Regions from separate parts of the Peribacillus sp. GL_122 genome, predicted to be linked through region 3. Evidence: riboswitches for the same ligand, from Rfam matches in the RefSeq annotation. Region 3 holds a riboswitch; each other region holds the start of a gene.
What was found. A riboswitch is a leader RNA that binds a small molecule or an ion and turns the genes downstream of it on or off. The one in region 3 is predicted to bind cobalamin.
Positions count from the first base shown of each region.

Region 1: it holds a riboswitch for cobalamin, as region 3 does, so the genes downstream of both, AC3ISB_RS11565 ((2Fe-2S) ferredoxin domain-containing protein) here and AC3ISB_RS05430 (ribonucleoside-diphosphate reductase subunit alpha) in region 3, are expected to answer to the same signal.
Region 2: it holds a riboswitch for cobalamin, as region 3 does, so the genes downstream of both, AC3ISB_RS01880 (hypothetical protein) here and AC3ISB_RS05430 (ribonucleoside-diphosphate reductase subunit alpha) in region 3, are expected to answer to the same signal.

Region 1 covers NZ_CM174415.1:2,397,055-2,400,331, reverse strand. Annotated here, with positions in the region: gene cobJ (precorrin-3B C(17)-methyltransferase) at 1-1,345, opposite strand, end outside; gene AC3ISB_RS11565 ((2Fe-2S) ferredoxin domain-containing protein) at 1,361-1,729, opposite strand; cobalamin riboswitch at 1,880-2,070, opposite strand; cobalamin riboswitch at 2,272-2,467, shown strand; gene AC3ISB_RS11560 (hypothetical protein) at 2,451-2,621, shown strand; gene AC3ISB_RS11555 (energy-coupling factor ABC transporter permease) at 2,642-3,277, shown strand, end outside.
Region 2 covers NZ_CM174415.1:372,014-375,290, reverse strand. Annotated here, with positions in the region: gene AC3ISB_RS01890 (DUF58 domain-containing protein) at 1-341, opposite strand, end outside; gene AC3ISB_RS01885 (AAA family ATPase) at 374-1,330, opposite strand; cobalamin riboswitch at 1,529-1,748, shown strand; gene AC3ISB_RS01880 (hypothetical protein) at 1,907-2,452, shown strand; gene AC3ISB_RS01875 (ABC transporter substrate-binding protein) at 2,456-3,277, shown strand, end outside.
Region 3 covers NZ_CM174415.1:1,127,014-1,130,290, reverse strand. Annotated here, with positions in the region: gene AC3ISB_RS05445 (SulP family inorganic anion transporter) at 1-189, shown strand, start outside; gene AC3ISB_RS05440 (hypothetical protein) at 275-421, shown strand; gene AC3ISB_RS05435 (manganese-dependent inorganic pyrophosphatase) at 521-1,450, opposite strand; cobalamin riboswitch at 1,744-1,924, shown strand; gene AC3ISB_RS05430 (ribonucleoside-diphosphate reductase subunit alpha) at 2,063-3,277, shown strand, end outside.

The sequences.
Region 1 (3,277 bases), 1.3 Mb from region 3:
CATTAAAACCGATGTTAAGTTCCTTGGGCATTTTCATTCCGCCAAGCACCCGATGTATTTCATCCGCATAAGGAATGGATTCCGTTTTTTCACCATCACAGAAATCACAGGCTTTTAATGTCAGTACATCTCCAATCGGCGATAATAGAAAGTTTGCTGATTGCAATTTCCCCGTAATGACTTCCGGATCCGTTGTCGGAATCTTTAATACGATTTTATGATTTGGCGTGTATTCCATCGTGCCCTTTTCCCCGACAACTTCCGCAAGTGTCATCATTTGTTTGGGAGTGAATTGTTTATTCGCCACACCTGGACTAACGGCAAGTTCGAATACCGACTCCATTTTTTGCTGAACAATTGGCTCAATGGATTGCTGAACGGTTTGACCCTTGACTCTTGACAGTGCTTCCATTGCCATTTCAAAGGAAGCTGGCTTCTTTTCTGGTGCTTTTGTAAGTAATCCAACTCCCCCAGCGGATTCGATGAAGACTTCTTGCACAGAATCGGCTTCTTGATCTAATGCCCACGGTTCCGCTTCTTTTTGCAGACGCTGATGCGGCTTCAATGGTTGCTTTTCCGAATTCAAAGTATATTTCCTCTGATAGCCTCTTGGTGTGATGATTTTGTCATCATATAAAAAGGTGGATGAATTACCAATAATGACGGTGGTCAACATTCCAATATCGTGATTCAACATATCTTTCAAATTGGTTATGACAATATCCTGCCTATCGCGATAAGCACTTTTCACCAACCCGACAGGTGTATCGGGCGAACGGTAGCGAAGGAGAATGTTCTGTGTTTCAACAATTTGCCTGGTCCGCCTGCCGCTGCGCGGATTATACAGGGCAATGACAAAGTCTGCCATTGCAGCTGCTTCAACCCTTTTAGCGATCAGTTCCCAAGGAGTTAAATGATCACTGAGACTGATCGTACACGAATCGTGCATGACTGGTGCCCCAAGTAATGATGCACAAGAGTTGATTGCCGAAATGCCAGGAATGACCTCAATGCCCACTCCAGTTTCTTCTTTCCAGCCTTTTTCAATCAATACTTCATAAACCAAGCCAGCCATTCCGTAAACTCCGGCATCCCCGCTGGAAATTACCGCAACTTTCTTACCCAGCTCCGCTTGTTTCACTGCTTCCTGTGCACGTGATACCTCTTCAGTCATACCCGTACTAATAATCGTTTGATCTGTGAGCAGTCCCTGAATGAGTTCAACATAAGTTTTATAACCAATGATGTAGTCACTTTCTTGAAGGGCTTCGACAGCACGTTTGGTAATGTGTTCAAAATTCCCTGGCCCAAAGCCCACGACGAATAATTTACCGTTTGTACTCATTAAGACATCTCCTTTTTACGCTTTGTTCTTTGAAATACCCGTATGAGCAGGAAAATCTGGATTCGGTGTCATTTCCCCATCATTGAATTGGTAGATCATTTGTGGAACAAACTCCCCATCATCAATATGGCTGACAATCTGGCGACCGAAATCAGGCGTTTCCACTCGATACCAGTTTCCTTGAGGATAGGCAATCACAACGCAGGCATCCTTACATCTTCCGTTACACCGTGTCCTGGTTGTATGGATTTTCAAATCCAGTCCTTTGGAAGCAATTTCATCGCGAATCGCTTGGGTTACTTCTTCCCCGCCCTTCTTCATGCAGCTGCTTCCATTACAAATCAACAGATGTGTATTTGTACCCATTAAGTTCCAAGTAGTCATCTTCTTCCTCCTGCGTTCAGGGAAAAGGCAAAATAAAAAACCTTAACATAAGAGTCAAGGTTTAAAAAAACTATATGAATGAGGAGCCCCAGGCAAGAATGCCCAATCTCCCAAAATCGTCATAGTCCTTCTACCTTTCCCTCCGAAAAGTATCATGCAATTTTAAAAGCAGGTTTCCTGGCTTACGCTTCATTTTACTTTGTCCCTTCCCGGCAACAATGCCAGTGGCTATCGACAATTTCATCAGCGTTTACAGTAGCGGGGGCTGCATCGGATTTTCACCGATTTCCCTATTATCCCTTGCTTATTCACACAAGAGCACTTTTAAAATATAATATTTGGTTTTAATATACATTTCTAACTAACTTTATCTATCATATAACAACTTTATCAAAATTCAATAGTTTATTCCGACTGTTTAGAAAAGTTTAATAGAGTATATCCTTCCCACAGGCCTTTCCTTGCAACAAACTTAGTCAAAAAAAAAATATAGTGTAGCTGGAATTATTTCTTTATGGTACACTATACGAGAATTTTCTAAATAATTACATAAGTTTTATGGTGTTGAATTTTTCGGAATTCAGCTTAAAAGGGAAGCCGGTGAAAATCCGGAGCGGTCCCGCCACTGTAAAGGGAAGTCCTATTACTTTAACTTTAATCCACTGTCAAATTAGATGGGAAGGATGTAATGGGATGATGAACCAAAGCCAGGAGACCTGCCATGAAGCGTGAAACTGTTTCAACCTACGAGGATGGGTGTGCGGATCAGGCAGAAAGGCCCATGGTTGGTTTATGCTGCAAAATTCCTGTTCATTACGCACTTCTTTCCTTTGAGAGAAGTGCTTTTTATGTTGGGCGCGCCTTTCTTCTCAAGATTGATCAGAAAAATTAAAAGTGTTGAAAGGAGAAAGAATGAAAAGAACCAATTGGAAAATTATTTATTTTGTCATTTTACTGCTTTTTGTCCCAAAAAGGGCAATGGCCATGCATATCATGGAGGGCTTTTTACCCATTGAATGGGCTATATTCTGGTGGGCCGTTACCCTTCCATTTTTAATCTTGGGTTACCGGTCCATTAGATCCAAAGTAAGGGAAAACCCAGAAACAAAAATGATGCTTGGCCTATCGGGTGCATTTGTATTCATTTTATCGGCCCTAAAGATTCCTTCCGTTACGGGAAGTTCTTCACACCCTACCGGAGTTGGTTTGGGATCCATTTTATTCGGACCATTGGCCATGAGTGTCGTTGGCTCCATCGTTCTGTTATTTCAAGCTGTTTTACTGGCTCACGGAGGATTGACGACATTAGGGGCCAATGCATTTTCCATGGCCGTTTGCGGACCGTTCATTGCTTACTTCGTCTTCAAGGGCGCAACTAAATTGGGGTGGTCTTTTTCACTTGCCGTTTTCTTGGCAGCTGCTTTTGGAGATTTGGGAACCTATGTGGTGACTTCCGTTCAACTTGCTCTTGCTTTTCCATCCGAGGTAGGAGGATTCATGGCCTCTTTCAGTAAATTTGCAGGGATTTTTGCCCTGACCCAAATTCCC
Region 2 (3,277 bases), 760 kb from region 3:
CTGAAAGTACGCCTGAATCCCGGAAAGATAATTATTTTCCTTTGGAATCCCGTATCTTCCAGCCGCTGAGGCAATTCCTCCTCTATCACCATAAATAATAGGGGCAGCCGGTTTTTACGGGTAAACGTCAATGCTATTTCAACAGATTCGCCGGCCTGGCATTCCCTTTTATTGACCTTTCTCTCAACGGTCAAATCATGCAGCGGATAAAACAGCAGAATCGAAGCGTACACAGAAAACGGCAAAAACGAATAAAAAATGAACCAACTGACAAAACCGCCTTGAAACATTGCATAGCAAAAGGAAACGGTCATGAGTAATACAAGTCCGACCACACTCATATTTCCCCTTAAAATGTTGATGAATTTGCGCATTAGGTCATAGCCCGCTTCACAGGCACCTGTGTTGTCGCCACAACTTCATGTATCACCATTCCAGCATCGAAGCCATCATAATTCGCTTCAGGTTTCAAAATAAGCCGGTGGGAAAATACGAATGGAACTAAATATTGAACATCGTCCGGCAGAACATAGTCCCTGCCCTGGATCAGCGCGTAAGCTTGGGATGCTTTCATCAATGCTATCGATCCACGCGGGCTTACACCTAAATAGACCCCTTCATGCGCACGTGTTCGATTCGCCAATTCAACAATATATCGTTTTATTGTGTCGTCCACTATCACAGCTTTTACCTCAGCCTGTAATTCTATCAATTCATCCAATGTGATGACGGATTCCAGCTCTTCAAGCGGTACCGTGTATTGAGCTCTATTAAGAACCTCTATCTCTTCTTCCACACCTGGATAGCCCATTTTCATTTTTAATAGGAATCTATCCAATTGAGCCTCCGGAAGCGGATATGTTCCCTCGTACTCGATCGGATTTTGTGTCGCCATTACGAAGAACGGCTTCTCCAATCCCCTTGTGACACCATCAATCGTCACACTTGCCTCTTCCATGGCTTCAAGCAATGCAGACTGAGTTTTCGGCGAGGTCCGGTTAATTTCATCGGCTAAAATAATATGTCCCATTATCGGACCCGGCCTAAAAATGAATTCTTGTTCCTTAGGATTGAAAATCGAAACACCAGTAACATCAGAAGGAAGTAAATCAGGTGTGAATTGAATTCGCTTAAAGCTTGCACCTATAGATTTTGCCAGTGCCCTTACCATGACTGTCTTCCCCACGCCCGGAACATCCTCCAATAAGACATGTCCACCGGAAAGGAGTGCCACGATACTTAGTTCTGCTATATCTCGTTTTCCGATAATCACCTTTTCGATATTCCCCAGAACCATTTCCAGTTTTTGATTGACCTGCTTATAAATCATTCTCTACCTCCCGGGATTCACAGATTCACATTATCACTATTATTTCATACCTTTTCTATATCAAGGATTTTACATTAAGCTCCAATTAAACCTTACATTGTAAGTTTACTAGATATTCGGTAAACCATAAACGAATTTGTCTAAAAAATATTAATGCGGTCTATTGAAAAAGGTATGGTAAACTGTTGCTAAGTGAATATGAACCTTGCAGAAAAAGGTGCTGCATTGTCAGCTTAATAGGGAATTCGGTTTAAAACCGAAGCTGTTTCCGCAACTGTAAGTGCTAATGAAATAAGATGCATACCACTATTTGAGGATGTAATCGCACGCCGATTACCGTCCATTTAACCCAAATGGGAAGGTTCTTAGAGTAAAATGATGCACAAGCCAGGAGACCTGCCTTTTTTAATCGTATTATGCTCTTCGGAAGATAGGAGATTGTACGGCTCTCCCATCTTTTTTCTACTATAGATACATAGATGCCCGAAGCCGACCAAAACTCTTGGTCGGCTATTTGTCTTGCAGGGAAAAGCAATACGGAGGTCATTCACCCAATACGTAAAAGGAGGAAGATTTATGGCAAAGAAGGACTTTCGTTTTTTATGCTACCCATACATGCGTGAGTCCGTATCGACCGTCGATTTTGAAATCCGCACAGACTCATTGACGACACAAATCGGCTTGGCCGCCTCGCTAACTGAGGACATCCCCGATGTATACCGTGACTTAATGGAATTGTTGCCCATGGCTTACCATTTAAATGGTTCAGTCCGAGGGAAATTAGCCATTACCGGCGATGATCTCGACCGTTTAAGTGCAATCTACGACCGGTATGTCGCTGAAGTGAAGGATCAAATCGAAACATTCGTCCTTCCACAAGGATCAACCGCAGCATGTACTTTGCATACTTGCCGCAGTGAAGCCAAAAAGTCCGTGCGAGCTTTACACAAGGTAAGTCTGGAAAAGGAAATTCCAGGAATACTTTTTGATTACGCTCACTTGCTTGCAAATGTGTTATTCGTGATGGCAGTCTATGTCAATAAGCAACAGGGGATCGAGGAGATTCCTTTTATAAGTAAATCATACCCAACCAAACCCATGAAAAAGAAAACGGAGGAATAAATAATGAAGAGAACCCTACGATTCAGTTGGATTTCCATGCTGATGCTTACGCTTTTCCTTACCGGATGCGGAGTGAACGATGATCAATCCTCAAAGGATAATAAAGAGACTAAAAAGGGCGAAGAATTCAAGGATTATTCCGTTACGGATGATACTGGTAAGAAAATAAAATTCGAGAAAATCCCGGAAAAGGTCGTTTCACTACAGCCAAGCAATACGGAAATTTTATTTGCCCTTGAACAGGGTGATAAAGTCGTTGGCGTGACAGACTTCGATAATTATCCAAAGGAAGCGAAGGATATCGAACATGTTTCAGACTCTGTTAATATAAATGCAGAAAAAATCATTGCCTTGAAACCTGATGCCATTATTGCTTATACCATTGGTGATGAAACGGCACTGAAACCACTCGAAGATGCCGGCATCCCTGTATTCATCATTAAATCTGCGGCAAATTTCGATGATGTATATGGTGATATCGGGCAGATTGCTAAAGTGATGGGCGTTGCCGAAAAAGGGGATGAATTAGTGAAAGATATCAAATCCCAAATTACAAGTGTCGAAGAAAAAGTGAAAACTTTAGATGAAAAGGAACAAACATACTTTGAAATTAGCCCTGCTCCGGAAATCTATACAACAGGATCGGAGACCTTCCAAAATGAAATCCTGGACACTGCCGGCATAAAAAACATCTTTGATGACCAAAAAGGCTGGGTTAAAGTATCCGATGAAGAAATCGTCAAAAGGAACCCTAAATCCATCATCACCACCGCCACGTATTCAGATGATGCCGTTGGTGAAATTAAATCTCGTAAGGGCTGGGAA
Region 3 (3,277 bases):
GAAAAAGCCGATTCAATCGTCATCGACTTTTCCCATTCTAAAATCTGGGATGCTTCAGCAGTCGGTGCTGTTGATACGGTTGTTCTTAAATATCAGCTTCTGGGAATACCTGTCCAAGTGCAAGGACTCGATGAAGAAAGTTCGTTATTGCTTGAAAAACTCGCCACCTCAGAAAGTAAAATATCTTGAAGTTGTAAAATTTTGCTGAATAGAAACTTTTCAAACCGACAAAATAGATAACATGAATGATTTCCTTTTGAAAGGAGCGAAAAGCATGACACCCGAGCAGGATTATACGGCAGCAAATCTGTCACCGGATTTATTGAATGAACTGAAAAGCTTTGAAAGCAGACTTGGCGAGGAAGCCAACAAAGAACTGATTGTCATTGCCTATGAAAAAGAAAAGGAAGCTTTGAATTAAGAAAAAAGACTCAAAACACCCTTAATGGTGGTTGAGTCTTTTTTTTGCATGTACAGAAAAAGGATGCCCATGTTTTTAATGAGCATCCCTTCTACTGTATTATTTGCTGAATACGTCCGTTAAGACCGGCACGATTTGTTTTTTACGCGATACAACGCCTTCTAAGACGGCGATGTTATTATTTAATGAAACGTCGTATGCTTTTTCCACTGCATAAGCTGCTTTACCAAGAGCCAAGGCAACAGAATCATTAGTCAAGATATCCGTTACGACAAATAGGAATAAGTCCAATTCCTTCTCAGCAATAACCGCTTCAATCGCCGCTTCCAATTCTGCTTGCTTAGCAAGGACTTCGGTCGGATCTACAGCATTGACCTGTGCTATCTCCACTTTAGCCATTCCCATGGAGAATTCCTTTGCATCAAGAGTGATAAGCTGGGCAATCGTTTTGTCGCTCAAGTCAGCTCCAGCTTTCAACATTTCTAAGCCGTATGTTTCAGCGTCGACTCCCGCAATGGCAGCCAGTTCCATTGCTGCTGCAACGTCTTGCTCCGTGCATGTAGGAGATTTGAACAATAACGAATCGGAAATGATGGCAGACAACATAAGACCTGCGATTGCTTTAGGGACTTCAATGCCGTTTTCTTTATAAATTTTATTTAAAATGGTTGCCGTACATCCAACTGGTTCCGCACGGTAATATAGTGGATCGCTTGTTTCAAAGTTAGCGATACGGTGATGGTCGATAACTTCCAACACACGGACTTGGTCAATATCTTCAGCACTTTGCTGGCGTTCGTTATGATCGACCAGGATTACGCCTTCAGCTTCCCCTGCAACTTTTTCCACAAGGCGGGGAGCTTCGAATTTGAATTGGTCCAATGCATATTGAGTTTCACCATTTACTTCACCCAGACGAACTGGTTCAGCGTTGATACCTAACTGCTTTTTCAGGTCTGCATAAGCGATTGCTGAACAGATTGTGTCTGTATCCGGGTTTTTATGTCCAAAAACTAATACTTTTTCCAAGATTTTATCCCCTTTTTCTTAAATATTTTTCCGCGAATCCCCTCATTGCAATAAGGGAGAGCCACCTTTACTAGACAATTTATTTTAACACAAAATCGCGTAAAATCAGCGCTTGAATTACCCATTCCCCAATAAAATCTTTCATTCCTTCACACTCTGCCATCACTTTGTCAATAGATAAGGATTGGTTTTTTTCAAATATATTAGTTGAATTATCATCGTATATGGCTTACGATAATATAAGCAGAAATACTAGATATTGATTATACAAACATTAACAATAACTATATATAGAATTTTTTATAATCCAAGGTGCCAGTGATGGCTGAAAAGGGAATCCGGTGTAAACCCGGAACTGTCCCCGCAACTGTAAATGTGACGAAATGAGATACCCACTGTATAGCTCTCAATACGGGAAGGACTCAAAGTAGGGTGATCATGAGTCAGGAGACCTGCCTTGAATTTTTCACGTTTCTTATTCTTCGGGGATTGAGATGATGAAACGATAGTTTAACGGCTATTTTTTCATGGCTCTTTTATTCTATCGTTTGATCCGCTCAATTCATTGGGCGGTTTTTTTATTTTAGCGGAAGTTAACAAGGAGGATCATTAATGACTCAAACATATAACTCTACCATAAGTGAAAATGACACAGAAACGAAATCCATCCAGCTCGAGATGTTATCAAAGGAATTCGAAGGCCATCTCGATATGGAGAAGTTCAAAAAGCGTTTTACAAAATGGCTAGATCGCAAAAGTGACTCAACCGAAGAACAGGCATCAAGAAAACTGATTCAGCTCGCTCTTGAAAGTGTGGATATCGATGCTCCGGATTGGACGTTCGTTGCTGCAGCAGAACTGTTGAATACAATGTATAGGGATGCACAAGCCAATCGAGGTTATGAAGGTATGAGTTATGGCCCATTCTATGAGCTGATCACGGAACTCTCCCAGCTTTCAGAAGGTCAGCGTTATCCCATTTATAAACCAGAACTGCTATCTTCATATACGAAAGCGGAAATTGAGGAATTGGGTTCGGTGATCGACCCGGAAAAAGATAAATTATTCTCTTACATAGGCATCTACTTATTGAACGACCGCTATCTAGCCCGCCCACAAAAGGATAAGGTCTACGAACTGCCACAAGAACGTTTCATGATCATCGCGATGGAAATCATGCGATTGGAAAAAACGGAGCACCGCCTGCAACTTATAAAAGAAGCATACTGGGCCATGTCCAATCTTTATATGACCGTTGCGACTCCTACACTCTCCAATGCAGGTAAAACACATGGACAGTTAAGCTCTTGCTTTATCGACGCAATTGAAGATTCCATTGACGGAATCTACCTATCAAACTACGATGCGGCAAAAGTATCTAAATTTGGCGGCGGTGTCGGTCTTTACGTCGGTAAGGTTCGCTCGCTTGGTTCTGATATCCGGGGTTTCTCTGGAAACAGTTCCGGCACGACTCCCTGGATTCGACTATTCAACCAGACAGCGGTAAGTGTCGATCAATTGGGTCAACGTAAAGGTGCCATCGCGATTTACTTGGATGTCTGGCATAAAGATATCATGAGCTTCCTCGATTTGAAGACACAAAACGGAGATGACAGATTAAAAGCCCATGATATTTTTACAGGTGTATGTATACCCGATTTATTCATGGAAGCTGTACGCGACAGAAAAGAATGGTATCTTTTCGATCCGCATACCGTTAAGCAAACCCTTGGATTTTCACTTGAAGATCTTTATGACGAGAAGAAAGGCGAAGGAAGCTTCAGGAATCATTATGCACTTGCTGTCGAGGCCGCAGAAAATGGCAGG